Linked DNA regions of Gloeocapsopsis sp. IPPAS B-1203. The protein of the gene in region 2 binds, or shares a complex with, the protein of the main gene of each other region. Links are inferred from orthologs where the notes say so. Each region holds a gene or a part of one and is shown on either strand. Other genes may lie near its edges.

Region 1 (2,973 bases), on a different replicon or contig from region 2:
TCAGCACGTTGACCGCCCCAACATAAATCAAGATCTGGGCTGTTGCCACAAAGTCAGCATTCAGCAGCAAATAAATTCCTGAAATACTGACAAAAACGCCTGCCAGCAAAAAGGCAGAGTAGACAATATTAGAAAATAGCACAACACCAAGGGCTGAACCAATCATCATGGCAGCCAAGATGGCGAACGAAACAAGTTGTACTCCTTCAGCTAAATTCACCGCTTTTTGTCCTTTGTTAGTTGCTAATTGCTAATTGCTAGAGGTTTACGACTCCAATAACAATTAACGCTCCTCACCCACTTATTAAAAAATACTATTCCTGCTGTTCTACGAGTTCTTCTGGATGTAATCCAGCACCACGGGTATTTGCAGGTAGATCGTGGGGTGATGTAACACCTTTGGGTAGGTAAACCAATTCGCGTAATGGTGTCACCATGGGGTCATCTGTCACTTTGTAGGGTAAACGTCCCAGCGCTACGTTGTCGTAGTTTAATTGATGGCGATCGTACGTACACAAGTCGTATTCTTCTGTCATTGACAGACAGTTTGTTGGACAGTACTCTACACAGTTACCACAAAAGATACAAACACCAAAATCGATGCTGTAGTGCTTCAGTTTTTTCTTTTTACTAGCTTTGTCAAATTCCCAGTCAACGACAGGTAAATTAATTGGGCAAACCCGCACGCAGACTTCGCAAGAAATACACTTATCAAATTCAAAGTGAATGCGACCTCGGAAGCGTTCAGAAGGAATTAGTTTTTCGTAGGGGTACTGTACAGTAACTGGTCTACGCCGCATATGATCGAAGGTGACAGACAATCCTTGACCAATATATCGCCCAGCCTGCACCGCCTCTTTCGCGTAATCACCGACTTGTTTGAGGAACTTTATCATGGTGTGTCTCTCTCTTTATGTAGCTGTTAGCAATGGGCTAATTGCTATCCACCAAAGGCAGCGGGAAAGGCAAGCTTCAATGCTGCTGTTAATAGTAGGTTTGCTAAACTGACGGGGAGTAAAAACTTCCATCCTAAATCTAGCAACTGGTCAATTCGTACTCTGGGTACAGTCCAACGCAATAAGATTGCTGTAAACACGAGAAAGTAGGCTTTGAGTACGGTCATGGTAATGCCTAGTGAGGCATCTGCTATTTCTAACCAAGGACTTGTTTCGCTGATACCCAACCAACCAGCCAGTAACTCGATGGGGATAGGAGATTCCCAACCCCCTAAATATAAAACTGTGACAAGGAGCGCTGATAGTACCAAGTTGACATAGGATGCGACATAGTACAGCGCAAATTTCATCCCTGCATATTCAGTTTGATATCCTGCAACAAGTTCTTCTTCTGCTTCTGGTAGGTCAAAGGGCATTCTTTCGCATTCTGCTAATGCTGAGATCCAGAAGATGAGAAAACCTATTGGCTGTCTCCAGACGTTCCAACCAAAAATGCCATAGCCTGATTGCTGTTCGACAATATCAATGCTACTCAGGCTATTCGACATCATCACTACAGCTAAGACTGCGAGTGCTAAAGGAATTTCATAGCTAATTGACTGTGCAGCTGCCCTTAAGCCTCCTAGCAGTGAGTACTTATTGTTTGAAGCATAACCAGACATTAACAATCCAATTGGTTGCACGCTGGACAAGGCAATCCACAAAAATACTCCAGTAGCAACGTTTGTCACTGCCAGATTTTCACCAAACGGCACGATTAGATACGACAAAAAGACTGGTAGGACGACAATGATTGGTCCTAAAGTAAATAGCCAAGGATCGGACTTTGCTGGAATAATGTCTTCTTTAAAGACGAACTTGATACCATCGGCAACAGGAGACAGTAAGCCAAATGGTCCCATAAATTCTGGACCAATCCGCTGCTGGGCGGCGGCTGAAATTTTCCGTTCTTGCCAAATGGTAACTAGTACTCCTACAGTCGCGCCAATTAACATTAGTACCATTGGGACTGGCATCCAAACAGCTTTGGCTGCACCTGCTGGTAGCCCTAAGTCGATCAGCGATTTAATGAAACTTCCTTGGAGGTCAATTCCTGTACTCATGTTTTCTTTGGTGAAGTTGTCGCATGATGGCGATCGCCATCTCCGCTGTAATTAATATTTGTAAATTCATCCCCTATTTTCATTCAGGGTCTATCTCTATTGTGAAGATATTTTTACCTTTCACTGCTTAGTATATCGCTGTCTGGTCAGCTCCAAAAAACCTTCACTGAGAAATTCTACTTATACCTGTGTTTAGGTTTGCTGTCTTTGAAAGGGGTCGGAGGTCAGGGGTCGGAGGTCAGGGAGTTATGAGTTCTCAGTTTTGAGTTATGAGTTAAGAAAACTCTGTTTAATTCAAAACTCAAAACTCAAAATTCAAAACTAAATTTTCACCGTTGCTCAACAGGCGTATACGAAACGTCGTGATGACCTGTATACACTTGAGTAGGTCGAAAAATGCGGTTTTCAGCGATTTGCTCTTTCCAGTGGGCTAACCAACCGGCGACGCGGGCGATCGCAAATACTGGCGTAAATAAGTCGGTAGGAATTCCCATCTTCCTATACACTAAACCAGAGTAAAAGTCAACATTAGGGTAAATTCCTTTGTGACCTAACTTTTCGGCGATCGCGCGTTCTAATTCAACGGCAATATCGTAGTATTTGTCGTAGCCGAACTTATCAAACATCTGCTCAGCTAGCTTTTGCAAGATTGTTGCTCTGGGGTCTTTGACTTTGTAAACGCGATGTCCAAAGCCCATAATTTTTGCTTTACGTTGCAACCGATCTTCTAGATAGGAGCCGACATTTTCTACTGAGCCAATTTCTTCAAGCATCCCGATAACTTCTTCATTGGCACCACCATGTAATGGTCCGCCTAGCGTTCCTACTGCGGAAGCAACAACTGCGTAAGGATCTGTCAGTGTAGAAGCGGTGACTCGTGCCGAGAATGTTGAAGCATTCATAGTATGTTCGGC
Region 2 (7,738 bases):
TGGCGCAACAATTGTCTTTCGTGGCGGGACATACCGTAACGCGCGACTGCCCTTGAACAAGCGCTTCACATTACAAGCCTATCCCAATGAGCAACCCTGGCTCAAAGGTAGCACTGTGGTTGACGGCTGGGTGTCTGAAGGTAACATCTGGCGCAAAGATGGTTGGAATTACTCGTTTCCACCGAATCAACAAGCGCGTGCAGTTGACCCTAAGCATCCCATAGCAGGCTATCGCGATATGGTCTACATCAATGGTGTCGCCCTCAAGCAAGTTGGGAACAAAACCCAAGTTGGACCTGGTACATTCTACGTTGATCCTCGCAATAAGAAGCTGTATGTCGGTAGTAACCCGAATAGCAAAACTGTCGAAGCCACCACGCAAGTAGAAGGTATTGTTATGTGGAACAGTAGTACCGCAGGTTCAGTGGTGCGGGGACTGGGCTTGGCACATTATGCAGATCAAGCAATCAAGATTGGTACATCTGGCGTCACAGTGGAGAACACGACGATGGCGTGGAATGCGATGGAAGGTGTTACTGTTCAATCACCCAACGTCAAACTGCACGGGAACAACATCAGCTACAACGGTCGCAAAGGAGTTGGTGCTTCCTATGCCCATCGTCTACTGTTGGAAAACAATGTGATTAGCTACAACAACTTGGAGAACTTCTCGACTTCTTGGAGTGCCAGCGGTGTCAAAATTCTCTGGAGTGATGGTGTGGTAGTGCGGGGTAACACTGTTGCCAATAACAAATCAATGGGACTGTGGGCTGACGAGTCTAGTAGCAATATTACCTTTGTCAATAACGTGGCGCGCAATAACATCATTGGCATCTACTTTGAAATCTCGCACAAGGCAATCATTGCCTCAAATGTCGTTCACAACAACAGCACAGCCGGCATCATGGTTCTCAATGCTTCTGCTGCACGGATTTACAACAACACCCTTGCCCGCAACCATGCCAATCTTTTGGTTCAGGAAACATCGCGTAATAATGCGAAATCTAAGGAAATATCGAAAGGAATTACCTGGGTTACACGCAACACAGTTGTCAAGAACAACATTTTCTGGAACTCGAATGGTCCAATGTTTTATGCTCCTGGCTGTGCAGTGAAAGAACCATCAAGTTTGATGGTTCCAACAACCAATAATAACGCTTACTACCGTACTTCTCCTACCCAACCTGTTAATCTCATTTGGGGGTTAAGTGGCAACCAATGCTCTCAAAATTTCACTTCCTTGGCAAGTTTCCGGTCAACCACAGGTTTAGAAGGCAACAGTCTTGATGTTGTTAACTCTAACGATCCGTTCTTTGTTAATGCTGGTGCAAACGACTTTCGGCTCAAATCGGGTAGTCCAGCGATGGGACGCGGAGAGCCGCTTCCTACTGATATTGCTAATGCTGTTGGTGTCTCTGCTGGTAGCACAGTCAATTTAGGAGCACTCAAATACTAACAGTAGAGTAAGTGGGTAAAATTAAAGGTAGTAATTGGTCAATGGTCAGCGCTCAACAGAAAGTCAACAATTAACCATTAACCGAAACAAAAAGTGTAATACGTAAATTATGCCCACCTACTTGTCATGAGATAATTAATGTCACTCAACATAGACAACAGAATCTCAATTAGCTGCACTTTTGCTTATAAAAATTTGTAGTTAAATTAGGAGTGTGATGAAAGCTGTATATCAATTTCAGATTCGCAACTGGCAACCAAGCGATCGCACTCCTGTTACTAACCTGATTCGCTCGGTTCTTGCCGAGTATGATCTTGATTTTGAGCCTGCGGCAGCAGATTGTGATGTTGTAGAGGTCGAAAAGTACTATCTCACAACAGGAGGCGAGTTCTGGGTAATTCAACAAGACGATCAATTAGTTGGTACAGGTGGGTACTACCCTGTGATGCGTGGCGAGAAAGCGGTAGAGATCCGAAAAATGTATTTGTTACCTCATGTCCGAGGGTTAGGATTAGGAAAATACTTGTTACAACAATTAGAACAAGCGATCGCATCACGTGGCTTTAAGCAGATTTGGGTTGAAACTGCAAGCGTTTTAACTACCGCTGTCAAGCTGTATGAGCATAGTGGATATCAACCAGCAAGCGGAGTAGAAACAGCACGGTGCGATCGCGTTTATGTCAAGCGATTGACAAATTATGCTCTAGATTCTAGCTATTAGTAGGCATCCTGCAATTCGTAGAATTCAGGTGAAATATAGTCTTTTCTCAATGGCCAACCCACCCAGTCTTCTGGCATGAGGATACGTTTGAGATTGGGATGTCCTTCGTAAATAATCCCGAACATATCGTAAGACTCTCGCTCTTGCCAGTCAGCAGTCTTCCAAATCCAATAAACCGAAGGAACTCTAGGATTTTCCCTTGGTAAAAAGACTTTCAACCGCACTTCTTCTGGGCGATCGGCATCATCACTGACTTTAATCAAGTGATAAGCACTCACCAAATCTTGCCCAGGTCCAGAATCGTAGGCAAACTGACACTGCAAATAATTAAACCCGTAAGCGTATAAAGCTGTAGCGATTGGTAATAGATAATCACTTTCTACCTTAATCATCTCTACACCCAAATGGTCTGCTTCCAGCGATTCATGCTCGAAACCATTTTCAGCTAACCATTGAGAAATCTTACCAGCTTCTACTATCTGCGTTGCTTCTTGATCAACTGGCTCTGATTTTTCTGCATCTTCAGCCACGGCTAACCTCCTCCTTTTCTACTGCCTGAAGTGCGGGTGGTACAGGCATTCCAATCGCTTCAGTCAACTCTTTTGGTGCTGCATTGCGAGTTTCTGAAAGTAGGTACTGACCTGTAAGTACTGGCGCAACACTTTTCATACTATGAGTTGTACTATAGTAGCGATGCGTTTGCTTAACCTGACTCCGCTCTTGAATTGATTCGTTAGCAATTTTTTTACGTAGCTTAATAATCGCGTCCATAATTGCTTCTGGACGAGGCGGACAGCCAGGTAAATAGACATCGACAGGAATTAATTTATCTACACCACGTACTGCCGTTGGTGAATCGACGCTAAACATGCCGCCTGTGATTGTGCAAGCACCCATTGCGATCACATATTTTGGATCGGGCATTTGCTCATAAAGACGCACAAGCTGCGGTGCCATTTTCATTGTGATCGTTCCTGCAGTAATAATTAAGTCAGCTTGTCGCGGACTAGAACGCGGAACTAATCCAAAGCGGTCGAAATCAAATCTTGAGCCAATCAGTGCGGCAAACTCAATAAAGCAACAAGCTGTCCCAAATAACAAAGGATACAAACTCGATAGCTTTGCCCAATTGTAGAGGTCATCAACTGTTGTGAGAATGACGTTTTCTGAGAGATCTTGCGTAACTGTAGGGCGCTCAATGGGATTGAGGATCTTCTCTTTTTGTTGATCCCACCCATCATTCGCTTGTGTGATGTTAGTTGGATTCATGACCATTCTAAGGCTCCTTTGCGCCAGGCATAGACAAGGGCAACAACAAGAATTGCAATAAAAATGAGAGCTTCAACAAACGCTAAAAGCCCTAGTCGATGAAAGGCAACTGCCCAGGGATACAAAAAGACTGTTTCCACATCAAAGATCACGAAAACCAGGGCAAACATGTAGTAGCGAATGTTGAATTGTATCCAGGCTCCACCAATAGGTTCTACACCTGATTCATAGGTAGTGCGTCGTTCTGGACCACCACCACTTGGTCGTAGTAGTTTAGATGCAGAGAGTGCAAGTGCAGGCACCAGACTACAGACTAACAAAAAGCCTAAAAGGTACTCGTAACCACTGAGGACAAACACAATAGTTGATGTAAATAATTTTGTTACTTACTTTTACATTATATATGTCTTGTGGTTACAGAGTCTGGCAAAAGTTAACACAGACTGATTTAACTAATTCAGCTTGATAGCCGAAAACAATAAATAAGCTGAAATTGTGTCATAATTTTTAACGTAGATTTAAGAATTGCCCTGACATTATCCACTTTGTCTTTTGCTATGAGCGAATCAGTTGTAGAAAGCCAAGGACTAGATCGCTATGAGTGTCGCGTCTGTGGCTACGTTTATGAACCGACAAAGGGAGATAGCAAGGAAGAAGTTCCTGCTGGCACACCTTTTACAGAACTAGCATCTTCTTGGCGGTGTCCGGTTTGTGGTGCAAGGACTTCCCAGTTTGAGAACATTGGTCCGGTTGGAAAAGCCTCCGGCTTTGACTCAAATCTTAACTATGGTCTTGGTGTAAACAAGCTCACACCAGCACAAAAAAACCTTTTGATTTTTGGTGGTTTAGCTGTTGGTTTTTTGCTGTTTATGAGTCTTTACGGGTTAAAATAATTCCCGCTTATTGATTCAGAGTCGTCAGGAATTAGAGATTAAGACATTAGGCGTTTTGCGCTGTATGTCTAAACATAAACTTTGATTGTCTTGGTGGGCTTGTAACCCATCAGTAAAGAATTTCTCTCTTTCCTTGACTTTTTTCCTCAATTCATTCTTTTTATCACAAGACATACAGATACTAATGCGTTCACTATCTGAAAATTGGCAACGAGTCGTTATTTTATTAGCAGTTTTTTTGTTGTGTATTGGGTGTAGCAATACTCCCTCTGTTAGTAATAATCCTTGGAAAGTTATTACTTTACCTACAGAGTCTAACCTTCAAGACATTGCCTTTACAGATAATAATCACGGCTGGCTTGTCGGTAGTAAAGCAACACTTTTAGAGACAACTGACGGCGGAGAAACTTGGCAGCCGATCGCTCTAGATTTAGGAGAACAAAACTATCTTTTCTCTTCAGTTAGTTTTACAGGACAGGAAGGTTGGATTGTAGGAGAACCTGCACTTTTGCTACACACAACCGATGGAGGTAAATCTTGGGAGCAAATTCCGCTGAGTGAAAAGCTTCCTGGTAATCCCAACACAGTAGTTGCTTTGGGCGCTAACTCAGCAGAGATGACGACTGATGTCGGCGCGATCTATCGCACGACAGACAGCGGTAGAACTTGGAAAGCTATGGTACAAGAGGCTGTAGGAATAGTCCGCAACATTGCTCGCGCAGCAGATGGTAGCTATTTAGCAGTTTCTGCCAAAGGAAATTTTTATTCAATTTGGAAGCCAGGACAAGAAGCTTGGGAGGGACATAACCGCAATAGTTCTCGGCGCGTACAGAACATGGGTTTTGCACCAGATGGACGCCTGTGGATGTTAGCGCGGGGCGGTCAAGTACAGTTCAGTAAACAGGATAATCTTAACGAATGGGAAGAAGCTAAATACCCTGAATTTTCTACTAGCTGGGGTTTGCTTGATTTAGCCTACCGTACTCCAGAGGAAATTTGGGTAGCTGGAGGCAGTGGCAATTTACTATGTAGTTTTGATGGTGGTAAAACTTGGCAAAAAGATCGTGATGTGGAAAGTGTTCCTTCTAACCTTTACAAAATAGTTTTTCTGTCACCAAAAAAAGGGTTTATTGTTGGTCAAAGAGGTATTTTGCTCAAGTATCAAGAATCTAGTGCAACTGCATAAAATGATTGACTGATTCACTTGATGAAAATTTTCTCAAAATACTAACAAAACTGAATTATCTATTAGAAAGGTATCTTTTTTGATCTTTCTCTGTCACGGGAGGAATTTTCTAAGCAATGCTACCTAACAAGAGAAAATTATCATGAGTTAGGTACTTTTTCATGAAGTTTCATAGGATAATTTAGTCATAAGAGTTATCGTAGGAGGACACAAAATGTCAGGCTCAACAGGAGAGCGTCCATTTTCGGATATCATTACCAGTGTACGGTACTGGGTAATTCACAGCATCACCATTCCAGCTTTATTTATTGCTGGTTGGCTGTTTGTTAGTACAGGTCTGGCTTATGATGTTTTTGGTACACCTAGACCTAATGAGTATTATCCCCAAGAACGGCAAGAATTGCCTATCGTCGACGACCGCTATCAAGCAAAACAAGAGATTAGACAATTTACCAATAGCAACGATTAATTCAAAATCATGACTAGTAATACTAATCAACCAATTCAGTATCCAATTTTTACCGTAAGATGGCTGGCAGTTCACACCCTAGCTGTACCAACAATCTTCTTTTTGGGTGCGATCGCCGCTATGCAGTTTATTCAACGTTAGGAGGAACCTATGCCCCCCGAAAGAACACCCAATCCTAATAATCAACCGGTTGAATTAAATCGCACTTCTCTCTATCTCGGTTTACTATTAGTTTTCGTTCTCGGTATACTGTTTTCTAGTTATTTCTTTAACTAGTTGGGACAGTTACGGTTAATTGCCAATGTAAGTTGTCATCGCTCAAGGAGAATTAAGCTGTGTCTGGAAGTGGAAGAATTCCTTTGTGGATTATTGCAACAGTTGCTGGCTTGGGTGTAATTACGATTGTGGGAACTTTCTTTTATGGTTCCTATACTCATTTAGGCTCTTCTTTGTAGAGCAACACTCACGACCAACAGCCACGTTATAAAAATGTGATTTATGTGGCACATTTAAAAGAAAACCGCTTATCTCAAAACGATAGGCGGTTTTTTGATGTTAAATTAAAACGTCGTAATTATATCAAATCCAGTGAATTACTTACAATTAAAGTAATGAGTGACTAGTTGCTAATCACTCAATCATAGCCTGGTTATTCAACCGGAGTGATATTAGTGATTAGATTCCTGAAGGATCTTCGCGTTCAATGTAAAGCAATAACAGCGCCATACCTACAGCAGGAAATACCAAACCAGTAAGTGGAACTAAAAGTGAGGGCAGAAAAGATGCTGAAAACATAACAAATCCTATTAAAATGCAAGTCATGATTGAGAATGAATTTACTGCAAATTTTTACAGTTTTGCTAAAATCTCAAAATTTTTAACAAATTTTGAAGTTATTCACTAAAATTACGTCAATTTTTTTCAATAAACTTAATTTTATTTAATTATTCTTTATATTCTAGGCAGAGTCAACATTCGACTGCTGCCAATTAAACTTATGACTTAACAAAATAGTGATTATCCTGGCATAGGCGATCGCAAAAAGTCGTTTAACAGTATGTCTTAACTATTTCATCAAGCGACAACCGTAAATTTAGGTAGGTAAGTAAACATTACCTGATAATTCCAGTGTTTTCTCTCATTTAAGCTGTAGTGAGATTAATAGATAATAAGACTGTGCTGAAAATAGATGAGTCAAAGATTATACGCAAACTTCAATAAATTACTGATAAAACTTTAAATTTAGATTCCTAGAAATCACTAGAATAAAAGTATATCTACTCAAGACTGCCACGTATTTATTTCATGAGTCGCGGCAGAAGCTGTATTTAAACTAAGTTAATTTTTTTTACGGGGTTATCGCATGAGCGAAGCAAGCCACCGTCGCATTGTCATAGGAGATATCCACGGTCACTATGACGGTTTAATCAAACTACTAGAAGCGATCGCCCCAGGAACCAGCGACGAAGTATATTTTTTGGGGGACTTAATTGATCGAGGGCCACAAAGTGCCCTCGTTGTTGATTTCGTTAAGCAATCTTACCCTTGCTTGCTAGGAAATCACGAACAGATGTTGCTGAACGTCTTGAGCGATCGTGCTTCGTATCATATGAAGCACGCGTGGCTTCAGAGTGGAGGTAATGCAACATTAAATAGCTATCAGGACTGTACAATCCCTCAAAGTCATTGGGAATGGATGCAAAGCTTACCAATGTACTTAGACTTAGGAGATATTTGGTTAGTT
Region 3 (2,749 bases), on a different replicon or contig from region 2:
ATACGGATATCAACTCTTTGACCAGGCCAAATCGAAGTTCCCAGGACACTATCAGTCCATAACTTTGTATTCAACTCATAGTCTGCCAAGGGCCAAATACTAACAACTGAACCCGCAGGTAATACTATCGGACGACTCGAAAGACTCATCGGGCAAATCGGAGTAACCGTAATCGCCTGCATTCCATCATGCACAATTGGACCATTTGCCGCCACGGTGTATGCTGTAGAACCTGTAGGTGTAGCGATAATCAATCCATCACCTTGGTATTGATCAACAACCTCGCCATCAATTTCCATTTCCAGGATCGAAGTAATCATCCGATCCGCCGATGCGGGTTTGACACAAATTTCATTCAGGGCGAGAAAGCGATCGCTGACAGGATCGAGATTGCTACTATTTCCCTCAAACACTTGGGCTTGTAGCATCATCCGCCGCTGAATCGCATAGAAATCAGAGGCTAACCGATCAAATACCTGTTCTGAATCTTTAAATATTTCAAACGACTCAGTTAAAAACCCTAAATTCCCGCCGACATTCACCGCCAAAATGGGAATACGATCTGCTGCTAAATTTCTCGCCGCTGATAAAGCTGTACCATCTCCTCCAAGTACCAAAGCCATATCAATCGGCTGTGTTGACGATGCCAAAAATACTGGGTATGGATTATCTTGCGGTCCACTAGGTCCCATAAGGACGCGACAGTTGCGACTTTCCAACTGCCGCGCACACTTTTCTGCCCAGCTTTTACTTAATGAATCTCCGGCTTTGTGAGCAATGATAACTTGATTAAGCTGCACGCACTTACCACTTCAAGAGGTTAAATTGCTCCATATCTACAGTATCGCGGTTGCGATAGATTGCTAAGATAATTGCCAATCCTACAGCAGCTTCGGCAGCAGCAACAGTAATTACAAATACTGTAAACACCTGACCTTTAATTTCTAGTGGATCTAAATAACTAGAAAATGCCATTAAATTAAGATTTACCGCATTTAGCAGCAATTCAATTGACATTAATACTCGAACGGCGTTACGGCTAGTAATTAGGCCGTAAATTCCGATACAGAATAAAGCCGCAGCTAGCAAGAGAAAGTACTGAAGTTGCATTCTTAATCTATCCTCAAAATCGTACACAAAAGCCTGCGATCGCAGGCTAAACTCGCAAGTTATGTAAGTCTACTCACTGCGACGATTATCGTCTAAATTACTTGTTTTATCACTAGAAATTCCGACTAGCTCGCGAGGGCGTTCTGGTAAGGTTAATACAGGTTGCTGCTGCTTGTCAGGCGTCATAACTTGGTCAGGCAAAAATTCGCGCCGCGCTAAAATGATCGCTCCAACCATTGCCATTAATAGTAGAACGGATGCTAGCTCGAAAGGCAACAAAAAGTCACTGAAGAAGTGTTGACCAATTAAAACAATTGTAGTGTCGCTGGAAACTGACTCAGTAGAATATGCCCAAGGCGTAACCAGAACCATCGTACTTAACAAAACAAACAGTCCAGCACTGACGATCGCTGTCATTGTCGGACGCACCCAAGCATTCGGCAAAGGTTTAAAGTCTTCGCGCTTATTCACCAACATAATGGCAAACAAAATCAGCACGTTGACCGCCCCAACATAAATCAAGATCTGGGCTGTTGCCACAAAGTCAGCATTCAGCAGCAAATAAATTCCTGAAATACTGACAAAAACGCCTGCCAGCAAAAAGGCAGAGTAGACAATATTAGAAAATAGCACAACACCAAGGGCTGAACCAATCATCATGGCAGCCAAGATGGCGAACGAAACAAGTTGTACTCCTTCAGCTAAATTCACCGCTTTTTGTCCTTTGTTAGTTGCTAATTGCTAATTGCTAGAGGTTTACGACTCCAATAACAATTAACGCTCCTCACCCACTTATTAAAAAATACTATTCCTGCTGTTCTACGAGTTCTTCTGGATGTAATCCAGCACCACGGGTATTTGCAGGTAGATCGTGGGGTGATGTAACACCTTTGGGTAGGTAAACCAATTCGCGTAATGGTGTCACCATGGGGTCATCTGTCACTTTGTAGGGTAAACGTCCCAGCGCTACGTTGTCGTAGTTTAATTGATGGCGATCGTACGTACACAAGTCGTATTCTTCTGTCATTGACAGACAGTTTGTTGGACAGTACTCTACACAGTTACCACAAAAGATACAAACACCAAAATCGATGCTGTAGTGCTTCAGTTTTTTCTTTTTACTAGCTTTGTCAAATTCCCAGTCAACGACAGGTAAATTAATTGGGCAAACCCGCACGCAGACTTCGCAAGAAATACACTTATCAAATTCAAAGTGAATGCGACCTCGGAAGCGTTCAGAAGGAATTAGTTTTTCGTAGGGGTACTGTACAGTAACTGGTCTACGCCGCATATGATCGAAGGTGACAGACAATCCTTGACCAATATATCGCCCAGCCTGCACCGCCTCTTTCGCGTAATCACCGACTTGTTTGAGGAACTTTATCATGGTGTGTCTCTCTCTTTATGTAGCTGTTAGCAATGGGCTAATTGCTATCCACCAAAGGCAGCGGGAAAGGCAAGCTTCAATGCTGCTGTTAATAGTAGGTTTGCTAAACTGACGGGGAGTAAAAACTTCCATCCTAAATCTAGCAACTGGTCAATTCGTACTCTGGGTACAGTCCAACGCAATAAGATTGCTGTAAACACGAGAAAGTAGGCTTTGAGTACGGTCATGGTAATGCCTAGTGAGGCATCTGCT

The links. Proteins that work in one complex are often made in the same cells at the same time.
Region 1: the proteins of ndhC (region 2) and nuoH are in contact, whole or in part, in a cryo-EM structure (PDB 6KHJ), measured with the Thermosynechococcus vestitus proteins. The link is inferred for Gloeocapsopsis sp. IPPAS B-1203 from one-to-one orthologs. Residues at the interface, in WP_126986108.1 of Thermosynechococcus vestitus: Gly6, Tyr7, Glu8, Tyr9, Phe10, Gly12, Phe13, Leu14, Ile16, Cys17, Ser18, Pro21, Ala24, Leu25, Ala27, Ser28, Leu31, Arg32, Pro33, Ser35, Arg40, Leu41, Thr42, Thr43, Tyr44, Glu45, Ile51, Gly53, Ala54, Trp55; in WP_126985484.1 of Thermosynechococcus vestitus: Gln8, Lys26, Trp29, Leu30, Pro33, Met34, Met37, Leu38, Leu83, Ile84, Phe85, Lys86, Glu87, Asp88, Val89, Leu90, Pro91, Ala92, Thr100, Ala104, Val107, Ile108, Phe111, Leu112, Tyr114, Ile115, Ile125, Ser126, Leu128, Phe133.
Region 3: the proteins of ndhC (region 2) and CSQ79_RS14590 are in contact, whole or in part, in a cryo-EM structure (PDB 7NYH), measured with the Escherichia coli proteins. The link is inferred for Gloeocapsopsis sp. IPPAS B-1203 from one-to-one orthologs.

The regions. Positions count from the first base shown.
Region 1 is NZ_PEIG01000007.1:203,733-206,705, forward strand. It holds nuoH (NADH-quinone oxidoreductase subunit NuoH), read right to left. Parts: upstream 2,060-2,973; coding sequence 941-2,059; downstream 1-940. Other genes in the region: CSQ79_RS14590 (NADH-quinone oxidoreductase subunit J), read right to left, coding at 1-220; ndhI (NAD(P)H-quinone oxidoreductase subunit I), read right to left, coding at 315-896; CSQ79_RS14605 (citrate synthase), read right to left, coding at 2,389-2,973. UniProt on the Escherichia coli protein: NDH-1 shuttles electrons from NADH, via FMN and iron-sulfur (Fe-S) centers, to quinones in the respiratory chain. The immediate electron acceptor for the enzyme in this species is believed to be ubiquinone.
Region 2 is NZ_PEIG01000002.1:141,508-149,245, reverse strand. Bases 2,125-5,121 are described here. They hold ndhC (photosynthetic/respiratory NAD(P)H-quinone oxidoreductase subunit C), read right to left. Parts: upstream 3,806-5,121; coding sequence 3,443-3,805; downstream 2,125-3,442. Other genes in these bases: CSQ79_RS04000 (photosynthesis system II assembly factor Ycf48), read left to right, coding at 4,524-5,121; CSQ79_RS04005 (rubredoxin), read left to right, coding at 4,004-4,339; CSQ79_RS04015 (NADH dehydrogenase subunit K), read right to left, coding at 2,700-3,446; CSQ79_RS04020 (NAD(P)H-quinone oxidoreductase subunit J), read right to left, coding at 2,174-2,707; CSQ79_RS04025 (GNAT family N-acetyltransferase), read left to right, coding at 2,125-2,177. Outside these bases: CSQ79_RS04030 (right-handed parallel beta-helix repeat-containing protein), read left to right, coding at 1-1,456; more of CSQ79_RS04025, read left to right, coding at 1,674-2,124; more of CSQ79_RS04000, read left to right, coding at 5,122-5,525; psbE (cytochrome b559 subunit alpha), read left to right, coding at 5,740-5,994; psbF (cytochrome b559 subunit beta), read left to right, coding at 6,004-6,135; photosystem II reaction center protein PsbL, read left to right, coding at 6,145-6,270; CSQ79_RS03980 (photosystem II reaction center protein J), read left to right, coding at 6,330-6,449; psaI (photosystem I reaction center subunit VIII), read right to left, coding at 6,670-6,789; CSQ79_RS03970 (metallophosphoesterase family protein), read left to right, coding at 7,358-7,738. UniProt on the Escherichia coli protein: NDH-1 shuttles electrons from NADH, via FMN and iron-sulfur (Fe-S) centers, to quinones in the respiratory chain. The immediate electron acceptor for the enzyme in this species is believed to be ubiquinone.
Region 3 is NZ_PEIG01000007.1:202,132-204,880, forward strand. It holds CSQ79_RS14590 (NADH-quinone oxidoreductase subunit J), read right to left. Parts: upstream 1,822-2,749; coding sequence 1,180-1,821; downstream 1-1,179. Other genes in the region: CSQ79_RS14580 (NAD(+) kinase), read right to left, coding at 1-800; nuoK (NADH-quinone oxidoreductase subunit NuoK), read right to left, coding at 805-1,110; ndhI (NAD(P)H-quinone oxidoreductase subunit I), read right to left, coding at 1,916-2,497; nuoH (NADH-quinone oxidoreductase subunit NuoH), read right to left, coding at 2,542-2,749. UniProt on the Escherichia coli protein: NDH-1 shuttles electrons from NADH, via FMN and iron-sulfur (Fe-S) centers, to quinones in the respiratory chain. The immediate electron acceptor for the enzyme in this species is believed to be ubiquinone.